DNA from 3 places in the Rhodococcus sp. 2G genome. Region 1 is predicted to be linked to each of the others. Evidence: riboswitches for the same ligand, from Rfam matches in the RefSeq annotation. Region 1 holds a riboswitch; each other region holds the start of a gene.
The links. A riboswitch is a leader RNA that binds a small molecule or an ion and turns the genes downstream of it on or off. The one in region 1 is predicted to bind S-adenosylmethionine.
Positions count from the first base shown of each region.

Region 2: linked by a shared signal. The riboswitch ahead of BO226_RS15430 (LLM class flavin-dependent oxidoreductase) and the one ahead of metX (homoserine O-acetyltransferase MetX) in region 1 are both predicted to bind S-adenosylmethionine.
Region 3: linked by a shared signal. The riboswitch ahead of BO226_RS23450 (aminotransferase class V-fold PLP-dependent enzyme) and the one ahead of metX (homoserine O-acetyltransferase MetX) in region 1 are both predicted to bind S-adenosylmethionine.

Region 1 is NZ_CP018063.1:2,824,137-2,831,317, forward strand. Features, by position in the region: gene trpS (tryptophan--tRNA ligase) at 1-849, opposite strand, end outside; gene BO226_RS13355 (exodeoxyribonuclease III) at 925-1,728, opposite strand; gene BO226_RS28115 (helix-turn-helix domain-containing protein) at 1,946-2,338, shown strand; gene BO226_RS13365 (hypothetical protein) at 2,281-3,495, opposite strand; gene BO226_RS13370 (NADP-dependent isocitrate dehydrogenase) at 3,640-4,857, opposite strand; SAM riboswitch class IV at 5,128-5,239, shown strand; gene metX (homoserine O-acetyltransferase MetX) at 5,374-6,501, shown strand; gene BO226_RS13380 (DUF3017 domain-containing protein) at 6,498-6,782, opposite strand; gene BO226_RS13385 (bifunctional methylenetetrahydrofolate dehydrogenase/methenyltetrahydrofolate cyclohydrolase) at 6,809-7,181, opposite strand, start outside.
Region 2 is NZ_CP018063.1:3,278,060-3,285,240, reverse strand. Features, by position in the region: gene BO226_RS15455 (ABC transporter substrate-binding protein) at 1-109, shown strand, start outside; gene BO226_RS15450 (FecCD family ABC transporter permease) at 217-1,179, shown strand; gene BO226_RS15445 (ABC transporter ATP-binding protein) at 1,176-1,988, shown strand; gene cobU (bifunctional adenosylcobinamide kinase/adenosylcobinamide-phosphate guanylyltransferase) at 1,988-3,334, shown strand; gene BO226_RS15435 (sulfite exporter TauE/SafE family protein) at 3,398-4,171, opposite strand; SAM riboswitch class I at 4,321-4,413, shown strand; partial or broken gene BO226_RS15430 (LLM class flavin-dependent oxidoreductase) at 4,811-5,218, shown strand; gene BO226_RS15425 (DUF559 domain-containing protein) at 5,342-6,202, shown strand; gene fgd (glucose-6-phosphate dehydrogenase (coenzyme-F420)) at 6,328-7,181, shown strand, end outside.
Region 3 is NZ_CP018063.1:4,939,413-4,946,593, reverse strand. Features, by position in the region: gene BO226_RS23470 (RNA-guided endonuclease InsQ/TnpB family protein) at 1-1,168, shown strand, start outside; gene BO226_RS23465 (YbaK/EbsC family protein) at 1,273-1,746, shown strand; gene BO226_RS23460 (winged helix-turn-helix domain-containing protein) at 1,966-2,496, shown strand; gene BO226_RS23455 (LLM class flavin-dependent oxidoreductase) at 2,559-3,176, opposite strand; gene BO226_RS23450 (aminotransferase class V-fold PLP-dependent enzyme) at 3,385-4,698, opposite strand; SAM riboswitch class IV at 4,767-4,884, opposite strand; gene BO226_RS23445 (Pls/PosA family non-ribosomal peptide synthetase) at 5,050-7,181, shown strand, end outside.

The DNA.
Region 1 (7,181 bases):
GCCGTAACCCTTGCCCTCGTAGCCGGCGACGAGTTCGTCGACGCTGCGACCCGACAGCGCAGACTGGATCGTGAGCAGGTTCGACACCCCGGGCTTGTTCTCCCGGTCGAAACGGATCTCGCGCTCGTTGTCGGTCACCGCGGAGCGGATCTTCTTCGCCGACACCTTCGGATCGTCGAGGAGATTGATCAGGCCCGCGTCGGTCGTCGCGGACTTGCTCATCTTCGACGTCGGATCCTGCAGATCGTAGATCTTCGCGGTCTCCTTCACGATCGTCGGCTCGGGGACGACGAAGGTCTTGCCGAAGCGGGAGTTGAAGCGCTGCGCGAGATCTCGCGTGAGTTCGAGGTGCTGGCGCTGGTCCTCCCCCACCGGCACGTGGCTCGCGCGGTAGAGCAGGATGTCGGCGGCCATGAGGATCGGATAGGTGAACAGGCCGACGCCGGCGTGCTCGGTGCCCTGCTTGGCCGACTTGTCCTTGAACTGCGTCATCCGGCTGGCCTCACCGAAACCGGTGATGCAGCTCAGGACCCAGGCGAGCTCGGCGTGCTCGGGCACCTGGCTCTGCACGAACAGCACGGACTTCTCCGGATCGATACCGATCGCGAGCAACTGCGCCACGGAGACGAGCACTCGCTTGCGCAGCAGCTTCGGCTCGTGCGGAACGGTGATCGCGTGCAGATCGGGGATGAAGTAGAAGGCGTCGTTCTCGTCCTGCGCCGGAACCCACTGCGCCAGCGCCCCGAGGAAGTTCCCGAGGTGGAACGAATCCGAGGTGGGCTGGATGCCGGACAGCACACGGGGGCGGGCCTTCGGCTTCGTGGCGTTCTGTTCTGCAGTGCTCGACATGCCGTCGATGATTCCACGCAGGCCACGCCGCGCTGCGACCGAGGTGGACACTTCTGCGCCGATCCGCAGAAGCGGTCAGCGATCGAAGGTCACGGTCACCGGTGCATGGTCGGACCAGCGCTGGTCGTAGCTCGCTGCGCGTTCGACGCGGGCCTCGCTCGCGCGGGCCGCCAGGCCCGGGGTCACGAGGTGGTAGTCGATGCGCCAGCCTGCGTCGGTGTCGAATGCCTTGCCGCGGTACGACCACCACGAATAGGGGCCCGCGACGTCGCCGTGGAGGTCACGCACTACGTCGCGCCAGCCGGTCTCGAGGAGGTCGCCGACCCACGCGCGCTCCTCGGGCAGGAAGCCGGACTTCTTGACGTTGCCCTTCCAGTTCTTGATGTCCCGCTCGGTAGGGGCGATGTTCCAGTCGCCGCACACCACCATGTCGCGACCTGCGGCCGTCACCGCGGCGTACCGTTCGGCGAGGTAGGTCGCGAAGCTCTTCATGAAGTGTTCCTTCTCGTCCTGCTTCGACGTCTGTGCTTCACCGGTCGGCAGGTAGAGGCTTCCCACCGTCACGTCGCCGAAGTCGGCCTCGATGTAGCGGCCGGCCGAGGCGAACTCGTCGACGTCGAATCCGACGCGGACGGCGTCCGCCGGGACACGCGAGAGGATCGCCACCCCGGCGCGGCCCTTGGCCGAGGACTCCGCGCCGACACAGTGCCATCCGGCCTCCAGCGCCGGGGCGATCGCGGCGTGGAACTGCTTCTCGGTGGCCCGCACCTCCTGCAGGCACACGATGTCGGCGGCCGACGAGGCGAGCCAGTCGACGAGACCCTTGGCTGCGGCTGCGCGCACGCCGTTGACGTTCACGGTGGTGATCACGAGAGGCACCGGGTCACCGTAGCCGACGCCGGCGATGCCGCTGCTCCACCGTGGAAGGAGCCTGCCGTGAGAGTGGCTCACCCCACGACCGCGAGTTCCACAAGACGGAACACATTCACCAATTTCTCTCATTCAGCGGAACGTCCCGAGAGTATTCCTGGGGAAACACTCATGTGTTCCATTCTGCGGATTGTTCGAACCGTTCTGTGGGCCTGGAGTGACTCGCATGACACAGGCATCGACGGTCGCCGAAGCCGACGGCGGCGTGCGGAGCGTCGCCCGCGCGTTCGATCTGCTCAACGCATTCGACGCCGAGCACCCGATCCGGACGCTGCGCGAACTCGTCGGGATCACCGGGCTCCCCAAGTCGACGGTGGTGGACTGGCCGCTCCCGGATCGACACTCCCCTCGAGTGGGAATGGCTGCGCGCCGGGGGTCTGTTCGGCCACCTGCTCACCGAGCAGACGGAGCGGCAGCGCGCTCCGCACCGCGATCCGGTGGGCGCGCACCGGTAGACGAGTGGATCGACGGGGCCGTCCTCCGAGGAGGACGTCCCCGTCGTCATGTCCGGTCCGCCGGAGCGACACGGGCGACGGTGCGCGCCCGCACGATCAGATGACGGAGCGGCGGGACGGAACCCTCCGCTCGACCGTTCCTCCGACCACCGTCGAGCTCGGCGCGCCGCACCCGGTACCGCTCGCGCAGCACCGCGGCGCGCAGGGCGGCGGTGACACCCGGGAAGCGACCCCGACGGCCCACCCCGACGGTGCCGAGGAGCAGGACGGCGGCCGGCAGGACTATCCAGGCGTACAGGACGGCGGCGGAGGCGATCGCCTCGGCGACGGCGTCCTCGTCGAGTGCCGCCCACACGATTCCCGCACCGACCACGACGTAGAGGGTGCCACCCAACGCCGCGGCCAGGACCGCGCCGACGTATCGGCGGAGCAACCAGCAGCGGACCGTCCACAGCACGAGGACGACGGCCGTGAACATCGTGATCGCGGACGTGACCACCACGAAGACCATGTCCGAGGAATCCAGGAAGGGCCCGGAGCCCGACTCGTCGTCGAACACCACGATCATGAGGAACCCCGTCACCACCGTGACGACGGCCAGGACCGCGAGTTCGACGGCGAGCGCCGCGAAGGGGTGGCCGGCGACCCGCGGGTCGCCCGGTCGCAGCCTCGCCGCCGTGGCGAGCAGTTCACGTCGGCGCAGCAGCGACGCCTCCCGGCGCAGACGACGGCGGGCACCGACGCCGCGTTGGGTCGCGAGGAACAGGTCCTGGCTGAGTACCACGATCACGAAGACCGCCGGGAACAGCAGCAGCGCCGCCAGATCCACGGAGTGTGGGAGACCGTCGAGCAGCGCTGCGACGAAGGTCATCGTCGCTCCGACACCGAACACCGACCCGCACAGTTCGAGGTGCTCGAGGCGCAACGCCTCGGTCGATCGGGACGAACCCTCGGCGGCGATGACCGGTCCGAGCGACCACGCGATGAGATTGAGCGCGATGACGAGGGCGGCGAGCACCCCGAGGACGGCGGCGGCCTCACCCATCGTGAGGGTGGTGAGCACGCCGCTGCGCACCGGCGTGGACCGGTCGTAGGCCAGTTCGTCGGTGCGGCGGGCGATCGCGTGGATCAGATTCGGCGCGAGCGCGACGGGCAGGTAGGCCAGCGCCGAGCCGAACATCAGCATCCATACCCGGGTCCAGAACCGCCGGCGTGCGTGCGCTCCGCCGCGGGCTTCGGAGTCGGTGGCAGTGGTGGTCACGGCCGTCCTCCTCCCGAGCCCTACGGTGATGCGACTGACAGTGGTACACGAAACGGTAGCCGGTGCCGGGAGTGCTCGGGAACACGACACGGGACGCCCGATTGGGGCGTCCCGTGTACGTGCTGTCGAGAACGGAGCGGAAGATCAGGCGCGAGCCTTCTGCAGGTTCTCGTCGAGCGCTGCGAGGAACTCCTCGGTGGTCAGCCAGCCCTGCTCGGGGCCGACGAGCAGGGCGAGGTCCTTGGTCATCTGACCGGCTTCGACGGTCTTGATGACGACGTCCTCGAGCTGCTGCGCGAACTCGATGACCTCGGGGGTGTTGTCCAGCTTGCCGCGGTGCTCGAGGCCACGGGTCCAGGCGAAGATCGACGCGATCGGGTTGGTCGACGTCGGCTTGCCCTGCTGGTGCTGACGGTAGTGCCGGGTGACGGTGCCGTGTGCGGCCTCCGCCTCGACGGTCTTGCCATCCGGGGTCATCAGGACGGAGGTCATCAGCCCCAGCGAGCCGTAGCCCTGCGCGACGGTGTCGGACTGGACGTCGCCGTCGTAGTTCTTGCAGGCCCAGACGTAGCCGCCCTCCCACTTGAGGGACGATGCGACCATGTCGTCGATGAGGCGGTGCTCGTAGGTGAGACCGGCGGCGTCGAACTCCGCCTTGAACTCTTCCTCGTAGATCCGCTGGAACTCGTCCTTGAACATGCCGTCGTAGGCCTTCAGGATCGTGTTCTTGGTCGACAGGTAGACCGGGTAGTTGCGCTGCAGGCCGTACGAGAGCGAGGCGCGCGCGAAGTCCTGGATGGACTTCTTGTAGTTGTACATACCCATCACGACGCCGCCGTCCTCGGGGATCTGGCAGACCTCGTGCTGGATCGGCTCGCTGCCGTCCTCGGGCGTGAAGGTGATGGTGACGGTGCCCGGGCGGTCGACCTTGAAGTCGGTGGCGCGGTACTGATCGCCGAACGCGTGACGGCCGACGATGACGGGCTTGGTCCAGCCCGGCACCAGACGCGGCACGTTCGAGATGATGATGGGCGCGCGGAAGATGGTGCCGCCGAGGATGTTACGGATGGTGCCGTTGGGCGACCGCCACATCTTCTTCAGGCCGAACTCCTCGACACGCGCTTCGTCGGGGGTGATGGTGGCGCACTTGACGCCGACGTTGTGCTTCTTGATGGCGTTCGCCGCATCGACCGTCACCTGGTCGTCGGTGGCGTCGCGGTTCTCCACGCCGAGGTCGTAGTACTCGAGATCCACGTCCAGGTACGGGTGGATCAGCTTGTCCTTGATGAACTGCCAGATGATGCGGGTCATCTCGTCGCCGTCGAGCTCGACGACCTTACCTTCAACCTTGATCTTGGACATATGCGTTTCGTGTCCTCCTAGGACGTTTCTGTAGGTCCCCAATCGACCGCACTTTGTGGGTGCGGTCGCCGTCGGCTCGCGAGCAGCGAGCATGGCCGTGTCCACGTCCTGAACCGCGGCCAAACATGACAAGCGTACTGCTATTGCCGACGACCGCAAAGCGCCTCGTCCCACCCTCACGCCCTACCGACCGGTAACTTTCCTGCTGGTCAGGGATGTTCAGAGGGTGCATAAAGACCCTGCAACGGAGAGTCGCTAGACTGCCGGGAAAGTCATGAGTGCCAGCGTCAAGCCCCGGCTTGCTGGCCGGCAACCCTCCGACCGGGGTGGGGTGCTCCGGGTGATGACACGGTCGGTGGAACCCCACCGACAAGCCTGTTGTCGGGAGGACTGAGATGATGATGTGCTGTCGCACGCAAGCCACGATCACACCTCCCATCACCGCCGGAAGGACGCGATGACCGACATCCGCAGCCGGCGCTGCCAGCCCACCGCGAGCCTCGAGGCGGTCATCTCTTGACGGCGGGCACCGAGCGGCGTCGCGTCGAACTGCCCCCGGCAGACGGACGCCTCGACACCATCGACATCGGTGATCTCGCGCTCGAGAGCGGCGAGACGCTGCCGAACGTCACCGTCGCCGTGCAGAGGTGGGGCGAACTGTCCCCCGCCCGCGACAACGTGGTGCTCGTCGAACACGCCCTCACCGGCGACTCGCACGTCACCGGCCCCGCCGGACCGGACCATCCGTCCCCCGGCTGGTGGTCGGGCATGGTCGGCCCCGGTGCTCCGATCGACACCGACCGCTGGTGCGTGGTTTCGACGAACATTCTCGGCGGGTGCCGCGGCACCACCGGCCCCGGCAGCACCGCACCCGACGGCAAGGCCTGGGGATCCCGCTTCCCGCTGATCACCGTGCGCGACCAGGTGGCGGCCGAGGTGGCGCTGCTCGACAGGCTCGGCATCGACGTCCCCGCCGCCGTGACCGGCGGATCGATGGGTGGCATGCGCACCCTCGAGTGGATCATCGCGTACCCGGAGCGGGTGCGAGCGTCGCTCGTCCTCGCCACCGGTGCCCGCGCGACCGCCGACCAGATCGGCACCCAGACCGCGCAGATGGCTGCCATCACGGCCGACCCCGACTGGCAGGGCGGCGACTACTACGGCACGGGGCGGCGTCCCGAAGCCGGACTCGCCATCGCCCGGACCATCGCGCACCTCACCTACCGGACCGAACTCGAACTCGACACGCGCTTCGGGAATCTACCCCAGGACGACGAGGACCCGTGGCGCGGCGGCCGGTACGCCGTGCAGAGCTATCTCGAGCACCAGGCGCGCAAGCTCGTCGCGCGTTTCGATCCCGGTACCTACGTGGTGTTGTCCGACGTGATGAACCGGCACGACGTCGGGCGCGGACGCGGCGGCGTCGAGGCCGCACTCGCGTCCACCCCGGTCCCGACGATCGTCGCCGGCGTCGACTCCGACCGCCTGTACCCGCTGCGCCTGCAGCAGGAGATCGCCGATCTGCTCCCGGGATCGGGCGACCTGCGTGTGCTCGTCTCCCGCGACGGACACGACGGATTCCTCACCGAGGCCGACGAGGTCGCGAAGCTCCTCGTCGAACTGATGAAGCTCGCCGAGGGCTAGTCGGTTCCCAGCGGGTCGATCGACGCGGCGAGCGCTACCACGATTCCGCCGACGACCATCATCGAGGCGACGTCGAACGCCTTGCCGCGTACCGCGAGGACACCGACCTTGTCCTCGTCGAGAGCCCAGCGGAACAGGCCGGCGAGGATGGTGGCGCCGCCGAAGACGAACGCTCCGCGTCGCCACCGATCGGCGATCACCAAGATCACCGCTGCCGCGATCACCAGGGTGACCGCGAGCAGCGGCAGGTTCAGACGCGTGAATCGCATAGCCTGAGCCATCTCGTCTCCCGGGGTCGTCGACCCGCTTATCGGGTCGCGAGCAGCTCGGCCCGCTCCACGACGTTGGTCAGCAGGAAGGCGCGGGTGAGCGGTCCGACGCCACCGGGGTTCGGGGACACGAAGCCCGCGACCTCGCGCACGTCCGCGGCGACGTCGCCGCGCAGTCCGTCCTCGGTGCGGGAGACACCCACGTCCAGCACAGCGGCGCCGGGCTTGACCATGTCCGCCGTCACCAGCCCGGGAACACCTGCGGCGGCGACGATGATGTCGGCGCGACGCACCTCTGCAGCGAGATCACGAGTGCCGGTGTGGCAGAGGGTGACCGTCGCGTTCTCCGAACGACGGGTCAGCAGCAGACCGATCGGGCGGCCGACGGTGACGCCACGACCGACCACCACC
Region 2 (7,181 bases), 450 kb from region 1:
CGTCCTCGACGAGGACATCGCCAGTCGCTGGGGGCCGCGCGTCGTGGACCTGATGCGTGAGGTCGCCCGGATCGTCGGCACCATCCCCGCGGTCCAGCCCACGCCTTGATCTCCGTGTCGCGAGGCAACACCCGCGCACTGCCACCCGGTGGTGCGCGGGTACTGCCGCGCAACGTGCTCGTGCTGACCGGCGCCGTGCTCGCCCTGTTCGCCGCGATGCTGGTCGGGATCCTCGTCGGGCCCGCCGGTCTCACCACGGGCGGGGTGCTGCTCGACATCGCCGACCGCCTGCCGCTCGTCGACGCCGACTCCGGGTTGAGCACGCGTCAGCAGGCGATCCTGTGGAACATCCGGATGCCGCGCGTCGTGCTCGGGGTGCTGGTCGGTGCGATGCTGGCCATCGCCGGTGCGGCCTACCAAGGGGTCTTCCGCAATCCGCTCGCCGATCCCTATCTGCTCGGGGTCTCCAGCGGCGCCGGTCTCGGTGCCACCCTCGCCATCGTCGTGGGCGGCGCGGCCGGGTTCGCCGGTGTCCCGATCGCGGCCTTCGCCGGGGGCCTGCTCGCCGTCGGCGCGACGTATTCGCTCGGCCGCACCGTCGGCGGCAGCCGCTCGGAAGTCGTCATCATCCTCGCCGGTGTCGCCGTCGCGGCCTTCGCCAACGCGATCCAGACGTTCTTCATGCAGCTGCACGACGACACCCTGCGGCAGGTGTACTCGTGGATGCTCGGCCGCCTGTCCACCGACGGTTGGTCCGACGTCGTCGTGGTCCTGCCGTACGTCGTGGTCACCGTCGCGATCATCGCGCTGCATCGGCGCACACTCGATGTCATGGCGGTCGGCGACGTCGAAGCCGCGAGCCTCGGGATCAACCCGGCGCGCGTGCGGCTGCTGCTCGTCTGCGTCGCGACCCTCGGAACCGCGGCCGTCGTCTCGGCGAGCGGTCTCATCGGGTTCGTCGGCATCGTCGTCCCCCACGCGGTCCGGCTGCTCGCCGGACCCGGCCACCGTCTCCTGCTGCCGCTGTCGCTGCTGGTGGGTGCGTCCTTCCTCGTCCTCGCGGACGTCCTGGCCCGCACCGTCATGTCGCCCGCCGAACTGCCGATCGGTGTCGTCACCGCGGCGATCGGGGCGCCCTTCTTCCTCGTCGTGCTCAGACGGAGCCGAGGTGTCCGATGAAGAGCGATGTTCTCACCACCCCGACCATGACGGTGTCGTGCCGGCAGCTCAGCGCCGAACGCGGTGGCGTCGAGGTGCTGCACGGGATCGACCTGAACGTCACCGCCGGCTCCTGGCTATCGCTGGTCGGGCCCAACGGGTCGGGCAAGACCACCCTGCTGCACGTCCTCGCCGGTCTCGTGCCGGCCACCGGTCACCTGCAGGTCGCCGACATCGTGCCGGGGCGCGCCGGACGTCGGGACATGGCACGCGCGGTCGCGCTGATGCCGCAACGCCCCGTGGTGCCGGAAGGTGTCACCGTCAGGGAACTGATCCATCTCGGCCGCACCCCGCACATCCCGCGCTTCGGATCCGAGACCGCGCACGACCGCGAGGTGGTGGACCGGATCGTAGAACGGCTCGAGCTCGAAGCGTTCGCACCGCGACTCGCGACCGAACTGTCCGGCGGTGAGCTGCAGCGCGTCGTGCTCGCACGCGCTCTCGCCCAGCAACCCCGGGTGCTGCTCCTCGACGAACCCACCAGCGCACTCGACATCGGACACCAGCAGCAGGTACTCGAACTCGTCGATTCGATGCGCACCGAAGGCGACCTCACCGTCATCGCCGCGATGCACGACCTGACCTCCGCCGCCCAATACGGGGAACGGCTCGTACTGCTCGATCGCGGGCACGTCGTCGCCGACGGAGCGCCCGACGACGTCCTCACCGCCGAACGCATCGCGCAGGTCTACGGCGCCCGCGTCGAGATCCTCGACCGCCCGGCGGGTCGCGCCGTCCTCCCGCTCCGCGACAGCACGAAGGACCACTGATGGAGGTCGTGCTCCTGGGAACCGGCGCGGCGGACGGGTGGCCGAACCCGTTCTGCACGTGTGCATCCTGCGCGGATGCCGCCCGTCGCGGCGAGATCCGCGGGCAGACCGCGGCACTCGTCGACGATGTGCTGATGCTCGACTGCGGTCCGGAGGCGCCCCGCGCGGCCGTGCGGCACGGCAGGTCGCTGGCGCAGGTGCGGCATATCCTCCTGACCCACGCCCATGCAGACCATCTGGGCCCGCAGGCATTGTTGTTCCGGTCGTGGGTGGCCGCCGGCGTCGAACTCGATGTGATAGGTCCCGCCGACGCGCTCGACACCTGTAGACCCTGGGTGGCTCCCGACGCGCCGGTGCGTTTCGTGCCGGTCGAGCCGGGGGACTCGCTCACCGTCGGCGACTACTCGGTGCGCGTTCTTCCCGCACGGCACAAGGTCTTCCGCGACGGCGACGCGGTGCTGTACGACCTGTCGGGCCCCGGCGGGTCGCGGTTGCTGTGGGCGTGCGACACCGGGATGTGGCTCGCCGAGTGGTTCGAGGCCGTGCGCGACGCCCGGTTCGACGCGGTATTCCTCGAGGAAACCTTCGGCGACCGTTCCGAATTGTCCGAGGGTCACCTCGGCCTGCCCGAGTTCGGCGCGATGGTGGATGGTCTGCGCGGTGTCGGTGCCGTCACCGAGAACACCGAGGTGGTCGCAGTGCATCTGGGTCACCACAATCCGCCCATCGACGAACTGCGGAATCGTCTGCAGCAGGTGGATGCTCGTCCCGGTCGTGACGGTGAGGTGGTCCACGTGGGTGAAGGGACTCCGGTCGTGCCGCATCGGACGCTGGTTCTCGGGGGAGTGCGGTCGGGCAAGTCGCGGCACGCCGAGGAACTACTCGCGTCCTGCCCGTCCGTCACCTACGTCGCCACCGGCGGGACACGAGAGGGTGACGCGGAGTGGGCGGAACGTGTTGCACTGCATCGGGAGAGACGACCGAAATCGTGGTCGACGATCGAGACCCCGGACGTGGCGAAGGTACTGCGGGACGCGGACGAACCCCTGCTCGTCGACTGTCTCGGAACCTGGCTCACGGCACGACTCGACCTCCACGACGTGTGGAACACAGAGAATTCCGCTGCCGTCGACGCCGACATCGACGATCTCCTCGATGCGTGGCGGCAGGCCCGGGTCCCCGTGGTCGCGGTCAGCAACGAGGTGGGCAGTGGTGTGGTGCCGGCGAGTGCGTCGGGGCGGTTGTTCCGCGACATGCTGGGTCGGCTCAATGCGCGGGTCGCCGAGGCCAGTGAGTCGGCAACTCTCGTGGTGGCGGGGATTCCCATTTCTCTGAAATCGAATTGATACCTGTTCTTCTCGTAACGCTGCGGACAACCCCGGCAGAGGCGAATTCCGGAAAGTGGTGCGTCAGGCGAGCAGTCGGTAAAGCCCGATCAGCCCCACCACGACGATCACCGCCCGCAGCGCGACCGGCGACAGGCGCCGGCCGTAGTGGGAACCGAGATAGCCACCGATCAAAGAACCCACCGCGATCAGTGCGGCCACGGTCCAGTCGATCCGGTCGAACGCCACCAGGATGTACGCGCACGCGGCCACGACGTTCACCACCAGCGACAGCAGATTCTTCACCGCGTTCTGTCGCTGGATGTGGTCGTGCAGCAACGCTCCGAACAAACCCATGAGCAGAATGCCCTGCGCCGCCGTGAAATAGCCGCCGTAGATGCCGACGGCGAAAGTGCCGACGACGAGCAGTGTCATCCGCACCGGTCCGAGGTGGCCGTCGGCGTCGTCGCCGGTTCTGCGGGCCACCCACGCCTGGATCTTCGGCTGGAACACGACGAGGGTAAGGGCCAGGAGGAGCAGGATGGGTACGACCGTCTCGAAGACGGTCTCAGGCAGGTGGAGCAGGAGCCACGCTCCTACCAGTGCCCCGCAGAACGACGCCGGGATCTGCCATCGCAGCCGCTCCCATTGCCCGCGCAGCTCGCGCCGATACCCCCAGGTGCCTGACACACCTCCAGCGACCAGGCCGATCGCGTTGGACATCGTCGCGGTCACCGGGGGCACACCGAACGCGACGAGCGTCGGGAAGGTGATGAGAGTGCCGGATCCGACGAGGGAGTTGATCGCTCCGGCGCCCAGTCCGGCCAATGCGACGAGGAAGAGTTCGAGCGGGGTCACCGAGGCGAGTCTACGGCGTACCGAAACCGGCCTTGTCGTCGATGCCGGGGCACCGCGTCGACATCGACATCGGTCTCGACGAGGAACGGATTTCCGTCACAGTGAGAGAAAGCCTTTCCGCGGCGTGCCGCACTCCGTAGCTTGAGGCGCGACCATCCAGAGCGACCGAGAGACCTGGCTCTACGACGTCGCAGCAACCCCCCGTACGCGGGTGCGGGTGCTACCGCCGGGATCGATGGAGGAACGAGCATGACCCGCTGGACCGAGCGCGCCTCGTGGTGCCGCCTGCACATCGACCTGTGCCGCGGTACTTCGCAGCGGTGTCACGGCGGTACTCCGCAGCGGTGTCACGGCGGTACTCCGCAGCGGTGTCACGGCGGTACTCCGCAGCGGTGTCACGGCGGTACTCCGCACCGGTGTCATAGCGGTACTTCGCACCGGTGTCATAGCGGTACTTCGCACCGGTGTCGTCGCTGAGCCGAACCGCTCGCCGAACCTCCCGTCGTTCTTCGCCGCGTGAGTCCCGGCCCGTCCGCAGGGGGACGGGCCGGGACCCACGTCTGCACCCTCGCTTTCCCACACCCGGCATTCCCGAAAGGCCCATTCCGATGGCTCCCGCCCACAGGACGTCGCCGTGAGCACGTCCACCCGGGCACGACAGTCGAAGCGGTCGAGGCGTACCGGTCGGCGTTCCGTCCGTCGCCGATCCTGAGGAAGCCCTACGTGGTGGTCTCGGCCGACGCGGTGGTCGCCGACGACGACGCCACCGCACGCGAGTTGGCGTCGACCTACGGGCATTGGACGCACAGCATCCGCTCGGGCCACGGCGCGATCCCGTACCCGGACCCGGAGACCACCCCGCCGCTGACCGACGAGGAGCGAGCCCTCGTCGACGACCGCATCGTCACCCAGTTCGTGGGGGCGCCGAGCTCGGTGGCGGAGCGTCTCGACACCCTCCGCCGAGTAACGGACGCCGACGAACTCGTCGTCACCTCGGTCACCCACGGCCACGAGGACGTTCGTCGAGACCGGTGTTGTTGTCGATAACTCGCGAGAAATCGACAACAACACCGGTCTCGATTCGGCGCGTCTGGGGATAACGTCGAAAGTTCTCCACAGACGGCGGATTCGGGGTACCGGGAACGCAGGAGACCGGGCACGCTCGCGCTCATGGTCGACTTCCACGAACCGTTCGCCGGCACCGATGCACTGGCGGCCGGATCGGTGACGCGGTATCAACTTCGGCACTACTTCGTGAAGCTTCATCGCAATGTGTACGTCGCTCCGGGAGTCGAAGCGACCGCGCTGCTACGCGCGAAGGCCGCCTGGTTGTGGACCGGAGGCGCCGGGGTACTGGCCGGACCGTCCGCAGCCGCCGTGCACGGGACCCGTTGGCTCGACGCGTCGTTGCCCGCGGAGATCGTGCGGCCCGGAAAACTGCACTCGACGCCGGGCATCATCGTTCGCAGCGTCGACGACATCGAATCCTGCGTCGTCGACGGAATGACGGTGACGATACCGGCCCGAACGGCCTTCGACCTCGCGCGCGGTGCGGACCTCGATCGGTGCGTCGAAATGGTGGACGCGCTCTGCAATGCGACCGGAACGAAGGTCCACGAGATCGAAGCGGTGGCCGCTCGGAACAAGGGCGCTCGGCACCTCGCGTCCGTACGGAAGGTTCTCGAACTCGTCGACGGAGGTGCCGCGTCACCACCGGAGACGCACACGCGGCTGCTGATCGTCCGGTCCGGTCTGCCCGTGCCGGAGACGCAGATCGAGATCTACGACGGTGGGCGGTTCGTGGCACGTGCGGACATGGGCTGGAAGCAGTGGAGGGTCCTCGTCGAGTACGACGGTGCGCAGCACTGGACCGACCGAGTACAGCGGACCATCGACATCGACCGCTATGCGTTGCTGTCGGAGCTCGGTTGGACCGTGGTGCGTGTCGGCGCCGACCTGCTGTATCGGCGACCTCGAGTCCTCGTCGAAAGGGTGCGACGCGCGTTGCACCGCGCCGGTGCCCTCGGGTGACCTGTCGAGACCGGTGTTGTGTGCGATTCTTCGGTGAATTTCGAACACAACGTCGGTCTCGACCGACGACGAGCGTCCGGTGGGCATACTCGGGGACATCGGAACGCGAACGGTCGGAGGAATCTGTGGCTCAGGGTTTGAAGTTGGGATACAAGGCGTCGGCGGAGCAGTTCGGCCCGCGCGAGCTGGTGGAGTTGGGTGTGTTGGCCGAGGCGCACGGGATGGATTCGGCGACGGTGTCGGATCATTTCCAGCCGTGGCGGCACAACGGTGGGCATGCGCCGTTCTCGTTGGCGTGGATGACCGCTGTGGGGGAGCGCACCGAAAGGTTGCAGCTGGGCACGAGTGTGCTCACGCCGACGTTCCGGTACAACCCGGCGGTGATCGCGCAGGCCTTCGCGACGATGGGGTGTCTGTATCCGGGACGGATCTTCCTCGGGGTCGGCACCGGTGAAGCACTCAACGAGATCGCCACCGGCTACGCCGGCCAGTGGCCGGAGTTCAAGGAACGTTTCGCCCGGCTGCGCGAATCGGTGCGGTTGATGCGCGAGTTGTGGCGCGGAGACCGGGTCGATTTCGAGGGCGAGTACTACACCACCAAGGGGGCGTCGATCTACGACGTGCCCGAGGGTGGCATCCCGGTCTACGTCGCCGCCGGTGGCCCGGTCGTGGCCCGCTATGCCGGACGCGCGGGGGGCGGGTTCATCTGCACCTCCGGCAAGGGCATGGAGCTCTACACCGACAAACTGTTGCCGGCCGTGGCGGAGGGGGCGGAGAAGGCGGAGCGGGATGTCGCGCAGATCGACAAGATGATCGAGATCAAGATCTCGTACGACACCGATCCGGACAAGGCGTTGGAGAACACCCGGTTCTGGGCACCGCTGTCGCTCACGCCGGAGCAGAAGCATTCCATCGACGATCCGATGGAGATGGAGGCGGCGGCGGATGCGTTGCCGATCGAGCAGGTCGCCAAGCGGTG
Region 3 (7,181 bases), 2.1 Mb from region 1:
GGGCAGCAACGCCGAATGCGCGCTGCTCGACGAATGGCATCGCTGCAGGTTCCTGTGGAACGAAGCCGTGCACCTCCAGAAGACGGGCGCACGACCCACTTCCGGGAAGCTGAGCAAACAGCTGACCGAGACGCGCAGACGATCGGCGTGGTTGCGGGCCGGCTCCCAGGTCGCTCAACAACAGACGTTGCGGACCTACGCTCGTGCGCTCGACTCGTCGTTCGCGGTGAAAGGACGCAACCGCCCGAAGTTCAAGTCCCGGAAGGCAACGTCGCCGACTCTCGAGTACACCCGTCGCAGCTTCCGGATCCAGGAAGGCCGATTGCGCTTGCCGAAGGGCGTCACAATTCCGGTGGTGTGGTCGCGGAAACTGCCATCCGAACCGTCGAGTGTGCGCATCACCCGCGACTCGGTCGGAGATTGGTACGCGTCGTTCGTCGTCACCCGCAGCACCGAACCTCCGGCTCCGGCGCCGCCTGGTTCGGCGATCGGTGTCGATTGGGGAGTGACCCACACGGCAACCACCACCGACGAGCGGTTCGACCTGCCGCACCGGGGTCATCGCAAGCGTTGCGCGGCGGAGCTGGCGAAGGCGCAACGAACCATGGCTCGCCGACGCAGACCCAAGGGAAGCCGACCGTCCAGCGGATACCGGCGAGCCCGCAAACGTGCGTCGCAGGTGCAGAAGAAGGCCGCTCGGCGGAACCAGCACGAGGCACGGATGTGGGCGCGCGGGGTGGTCGCACACCACGCACTGATCGCCGTGGAGGATTTCCGCCCCCCGTTCCTCGCCCGATCCACGATGGCGAGGAAAGCGGCGGACGCCGCGATCGGCGCTGCGAAGCGCGAACTCGTCGAGCAGGGCACGCGGGCCGGCCGGAAGGTGGTGCTGGTACGGCCCGCATACACGTCGATGACGTGTTCGAGATGTTTCGCGAGAGCCAAGCAACGCCTCGAACTCGGCGAACGAACCTTCCGATGCTCGGCCTGCGACTACAGCGCATGCCGGGACCGGAACGCTGCCAGAGTGATTCTGGCTGTGGCGGAGCGTGGCCACACCGGTGTCGACGACGTCAGACAGGCGGATCACCTCCTGGGTGGTTCGGTTGCGGTCCGAGCCGGGAATCTCCTGCCTTCTGGCAGGAGAGGCGTTAATACCGAAGGGTAACTTGTTTACGTACGGACTGTATCGAGCCACCCCACGACACGACACGACGACGACGCGTCCTCGGAACCGCGCCCATCGGGCGGCGATTTTCCTACTCTTGATCCATGACCAGGTCGCTGCATCCGAATGCCCACCGCGTCTCGGACACGCTCATCGCCCGCGGCCATCACGGTCTGATCGTCCAGCAGCCGGAGACCGTGCACACCGCTGAGCAGGCCGCCGCCGCGGTCGGTGTCGAGGTGGGCGCGATCGTGAAGTCGCTCGTCTTCCTGCTCGATGACGACCCGATCCTGCTGCTGGTGTCCGGGGCGCATCGCGTGTCGGTCGAGCGGACCGGCGAGCGGCTCGGCGGCGAACTCGTGCCGGCCTCCTCCGACCTGGTCACGGAGGTCACCGGCCAGCCGCTCGGTGGCGTCGCACCGCTCGGTCATCCCACGAACCTGCCCACCTACATCGACCGTGCGCTGCAGCACTACCCCGATCTGTGGGCGTCGGGTGGATGCCCGAACACACTGTTCCGGACCGTCTATTCGGAGCTCATGCGCATCACCGCGGCGATCGATGTCGACGTGGACTGAGACGGTCCACCTACCGGTACCACCGGCATCTCCATCCGGGTACACTTTCCGTCGTGACAGTCCGAGCGTGGAGCCGCAGGCATGTCGACCTGTGTCGCACCCGCTCGTGCCTCTGTGCGTTCTGAGATCCGCACCATCCCTTCCTCTTTTCCGGCGCCGCACTGCTGCGGGTAGTTGCCTGCCCGGCGCCGTTCACCTTCCGACCAGCGGAGCCCTTCCATGACCACGTCCTCCATCGAGAACCCGGCCGGCAGCTCGGTCGATTCCCCCGAACTCGTTCTCATCGTGCAGATCTCGGACACGAACGCCGGGTCGGCGGGCGATCTCGCCGCCCTCGCCGATGCTCTGCGGGAGACCGCGCTCGATCTGCTCCCGGGTGCGCGCACCCACACTCTTCTCAGCCCCGGCCCGACCCCTCTGGTCATCGATCTGCCGGCCCGCGGGCTGGTGCTCGACAATCAGCGGGTCGAGTTGAGTCACAGCGAATTCGAGATCCTCGCGCACCTGGTGCGGCGGCCCCGCGTCGCGGTGTCCCGCGCGGCATTGAGGCCGCTCGGCGCCGGATACTCGGAGAACGACGACTTCGACACCGACCGCGGCAACCGCAGTGTCGACGTCCATGTCTCCCGGATCCGTTCCAAGCTGGGACGTTTCGGCAACATCATCACCACTGTCCGTGGGTCGGGCTACCGGTTCGACCCCGATCCGCGCGTACACGTCGTCGAATCACTCGACCGCCGTACGGCGTGAACGCATGCGAAGGAGGGGCAGGAGTCGAAACTCCTGCCCCTCCTTCGCAATACCGATGCGTGTCAGGAAGCGCGCACGGATGTCCGAGCGCCCTCACCGAACCGGCGCAGGACCTCGACGACGGTCGGCGAGACCTCGACGAGGCCGCGCGACTCCAGCCACGGCAGCGTTCCGTCGACGAGATGCTCGACGGTGAACGGCGCGGCGAGCGGGATCAGCGTGACGCCGTCGGCGACCTGCACGGCATGGATGTCCGCGATCAGCCCGGCGAGACCGTGCGGCGTTCCGACATAGGACAGCGTGCCGGCCTCCCCGCGAGTCGATTCCGGGCGGGTGCGGCGGGTGCGGGCGGTGCGGGCATCGGAGGCGAGGACGATCTCGACGTCGACGAGCACCGTGACCGAATCGGGATCGCGGCCCTCCTCGGCGGCCTCTGCACGGATGCGGTCGCGCAGTTTCCCGGCTTCACGCAGGTCGGCGGCACGCACCCGCACGACGTTGGATACATCGGCGCTGAGGTCGAGCGGCGGGTCGCCGACACGTCCCAGGGTCAGGTCGGCCCAGTAGTCGGGCCCGGAGTGACCGGTGAGTTCGACGGCGACGCGCAACGGCCGGATCGCGGCGGACTCGACGACGGCCGGGTCTGCGGATACAGGGGTGACGGTGGATGCGACGGACATGGGATACCTCTCGGTACGGGCCGCGGAGCGGCACGGAGGGATAGGCCTGTGAGCCGGAAGACTGTGAGGGAGAAGACCTTCAGTCCGGACAGATTCCCGATGCCGTACGGCAGAGGTCGACATGACGACGGCACCAGCGTGCCGCAGCGATCGTCCTCGTCCGTCCCATGCGAATTACCCTACTGATCCTATGGGGAATTGTCGACCGTTAGACGCACGGAGATGCGTCGCCGTCGGTCGCTCCGAGGCCGGGACGCGTCTCCGGCGAGGGGTTCCACACGCCGGCGGTCTTCGCGTGCACCCACGTCGGCCCGTTCTCGACCAGCGACCGGAGCGCTCCGAGGAGCCGCTCGACATCGTCGGACGAGCTGCCGAGTCCGAGCGACGCCCGGACGGCTCCGCCGGCACGACCGACCCGCGCGAGCAGCGGGTGGGCGCAGAAGCGTCCGTCACGGACGCCGATGCCGTACTCGGCGGACAGATAGGAGGCGACGTGGCCGGGCTCGTAGCCGTCGACCGTGAAGGTGACGATCCCGACACTGTCGGCCGAATCGTTCCACAGCCGAAGCACTTCCACGCCGTCGATGGCCTGCAGACCGTCGACGAGCAGGGCGCACAGGGCCTCCTCGTGACGGATCACCGCGTCGGCGTCGAAACCGGCGAGCGCATCGCACGCGGCGGCAAGGGCGGCGACGCCGAGCACGTTGGGGGTGCCGGCCTCGTGACGCGCAGGGGCGCAGGACCATTCGGTGTGATCGAGGCGCACCTCGCGCACCGCGCCGCCACCGGCGAGGTACGGCTCGGCGGCGTCGAGCCAGTCTCGGCGGCCGACGAGCACTCCCGCACCGAACGGCGCGTACAGCTTGTGGCCGGAGAAGGCGAGGTAGTCCACACCGAGCTCGACGAGATCGACACGGCGATGGGGCACGAGCTGCGCACCGTCGACGAGGATCCGGGCACCGGAAGCGTGTGCGAGCTCGGCGAGTTCGGCGATCGGCAGGACCTCACCGGTGACGTTGGAAGCACCGGTGACGGCGAGCAGGGCCGCGGGTGCGCGCTGCAGTTCGACCGCGAGACGCCACACCGTCTCGGAGACGGTGTCCGCAGCCTCGACGATGCGAGAGTTCTTCCAGGGCAGCAGATTCGCGTGGTGCTCGATGTCGAGCACCACGACATCGCCGGGCACCGCACTCGCGAGCAGGTTCAGCGAATCGGTGGTGTTGCGCGTGAAGACGACGACCTGGTCGTCGGCCGCGCCGACGAAGCGCGACACGGAGGAGCGGGCGTCCTCGTAGGCGGTGGTGCTGATCCGCGAAGCGTATCCGGCGCCGCGGTGCACGCTCGCATAGAAGGGCAGCAGCTCGGTGATGCGGTCGGTGACGGCGGACAGCGCCGGTGCGCTCGCCGCGTAGTCGAAGTTCGCATAGGTGCAGGTACCCCCCTGGACGAGCGGAACCTGCACGTCACAGCCGGAAACGGTGGCAAAGGGAGCGATGCAGGTGGTGGTGGCTACAGCAGTCATGACAAATCCCTTGTGTACTCGGGGACCCGCCGGTGACGCCTACGACGGAGAATTCTCGTCGCCGGCGGAGTCCGCGCTTGCCGTGTCCGGTAGTGGATTCACGGCCCGGTCGTCACCCGGAGCACCCCACCGCGGTTGGAGGGTTGCCGACCAGCTAGCCGGGGCTTGACGCTGGTACTCATGACCTGGCGAAGAGAATGGCAGGACGACCGGGCCGTGTCAACCCCGCACAGCTCCGCGTCGCCCGGCACCGCACGACGCCGACACGCGTTCTGCGCGCCGAACGTTCACCTGCCGTCCACCCGGACGTGAGATAACCGGAAGCACCATCGAGCAGAAGGACCAGCGGAATTGCCAGCCATAACCTCGACCCCCGTCGGCCGGTCCCCCATCCCCGACGAGTTCCTCCGCGCGTCGCACGCTCCACCCGCCCGCACCCTCGTCGACCTGCTGCGGAGCACTGCCGAAGCACATCCCGACGCCCCCGCGATCGACGACGGCGCGACGGTCCTCGAATACGCCGAACTGGTCGAGGCGGTGATCGCCGGTGCGTATGCGCTGAACGACGCGGGCGTCGGGGCCGGCGACAGGGTCGGGGTCCGCATGACCTCCGGGCGCAGCGACCTGTATGTGACGATTCTCTCCATTCTCGCCGCGGGCGCCGCGTACGTCCCCGTCGACGCCGACGATCCCGACGAGCGGGCCGAACTCGTGTTCTCGGAAGCGCAGGTCACCGCCATCGTCACGGACGAGGGCATCGGACCGGGCACGGCCGCGCCGTCGGGCACCCCGGTGGTGCGGGGCCCGAACCTCGATGACGACGCGTGGATCATCTTCACCTCCGGTTCAACCGGAACACCGAAGGGTGTCGCCGTCACCCACCGCAATGCGGCGGCCTTCGTCGACGCGGAAGCGCGGATGTTCTGCCAAGGGGAGCCGCTCGGTCCCGGCGACCGGGTCCTGGCCGGGCTGTCCGTGGCGTTCGACGCCTCGTGCGAGGAGATGTGGCTCGCCTGGCGGCACGGCGCCTGCCTGGTTCCGGCGCCCCGCGCGCTCGTCCGCTCCGGCATGGACCTCGGGCCGTGGCTCGTCTCGCGCAACATCAACGTCGTCTCCACGGTGCCCACCCTCGCGGCGATGTGGCCGGCCGAAGCCCTCGAGGCGGTGCGTCTGCTCATCTTCGGTGGCGAGGCCTGCCCACCCGATCTCGTCGAACGTCTCGCGGTTCGGGGACGCGAGGTGTGGAACACCTACGGCCCCACCGAGGCGACGGTCGTGGCCTGCGCGTCGCTGATGGACGGCACCGGACCGGTCCGCATCGGCCTGCCCCTCGACGGATGGGATCTCGCCGTCGTGGACGCCGACGGCAACCCCGTCGAGGAGGGCGCGACCGGTGAACTCGTCATCGGTGGTGTCGGCCTCGCGCGCTACCTCGATCCGGCGAAGGACGCCGAGAAGTACGCTCCGATGCCCATGCTCGGCTGGGACCGCGCCTACCGCAGCGGTGATCTCGTGACGCTCGACCGCGCCGGTCTGCTGTTCCAGGGACGCGCCGACGACCAGGTCAAGATCGGTGGCCGCCGCATCGAACTCGGCGAGGTCGACAACGCACTGCAGAACCTGCCCGGCGTGGCGGGCGGTGCGTGCGCGGTCCGCAAGACGGCCGCGGGACATTCGATCCTCGTGGGATACCTCGCCTCCACCGATCCGGACTTCGACATCGCGTCGGCCCACGACCTGCTGTCCGAACAACTCCCGGCCGCGCTCGTCCCCCGACTCGCGCTCGTCGACGAACTGCCCACCCGCACGTCCGGCAAGGTCGACCGCAACGCTCTGCCGTGGCCGCTGCCCGGCGCCGATGCCGACTCGGTGGAAGCACTCGGTCTCGATCCCACCGCCGAATGGGTCGCCGAACTGTGGACCGACATCCTCGGCGCCCGGATCGAGGGCGTCGACGACGACTTCTTCGAACTCGGCGGTGGTTCCCTCGCGGCGGCGCAACTCGTCACGGCGCTGCGGAGCCGGTATCCGGAGATGACCGTCGCAGAACTGTACGACCACCCGAGGCTCGGATCGCTCGCCGTCTACCTCGACGAACTCGCGCCGACGGAAGCGGCGACACCGCGAGAGGTGACCCCGGTGCCGCGGCTCGCCCAGCTCGGGCAGATCGCCGTGACCGCCGTCCTCACCACCCTCACCGGACTGCAGTGGGTGACCTGGCTGGCGATCCTGAACAACGTCGTCGCGCTCGTCGTGGACGTGCCGTGGACCGTCACCCTGTCGTGGTGGTGGGTCGCGCTCGGTGTCCTGCTGTTCCTCACGCCCGTCGGGCGCATGGCGATCTCCGTCGCGGGTTCGCGTCTGCTCCTGCGCGGCATAGAGCCCGGAAGCTACCCACGCGGTGGGAGCGTCCATCTCCGGCTGTGGACGGCTCTGCGACTGTCCGAGGCCGTGGGTGCCGTGAACATCTCGAGCGCTCCCTG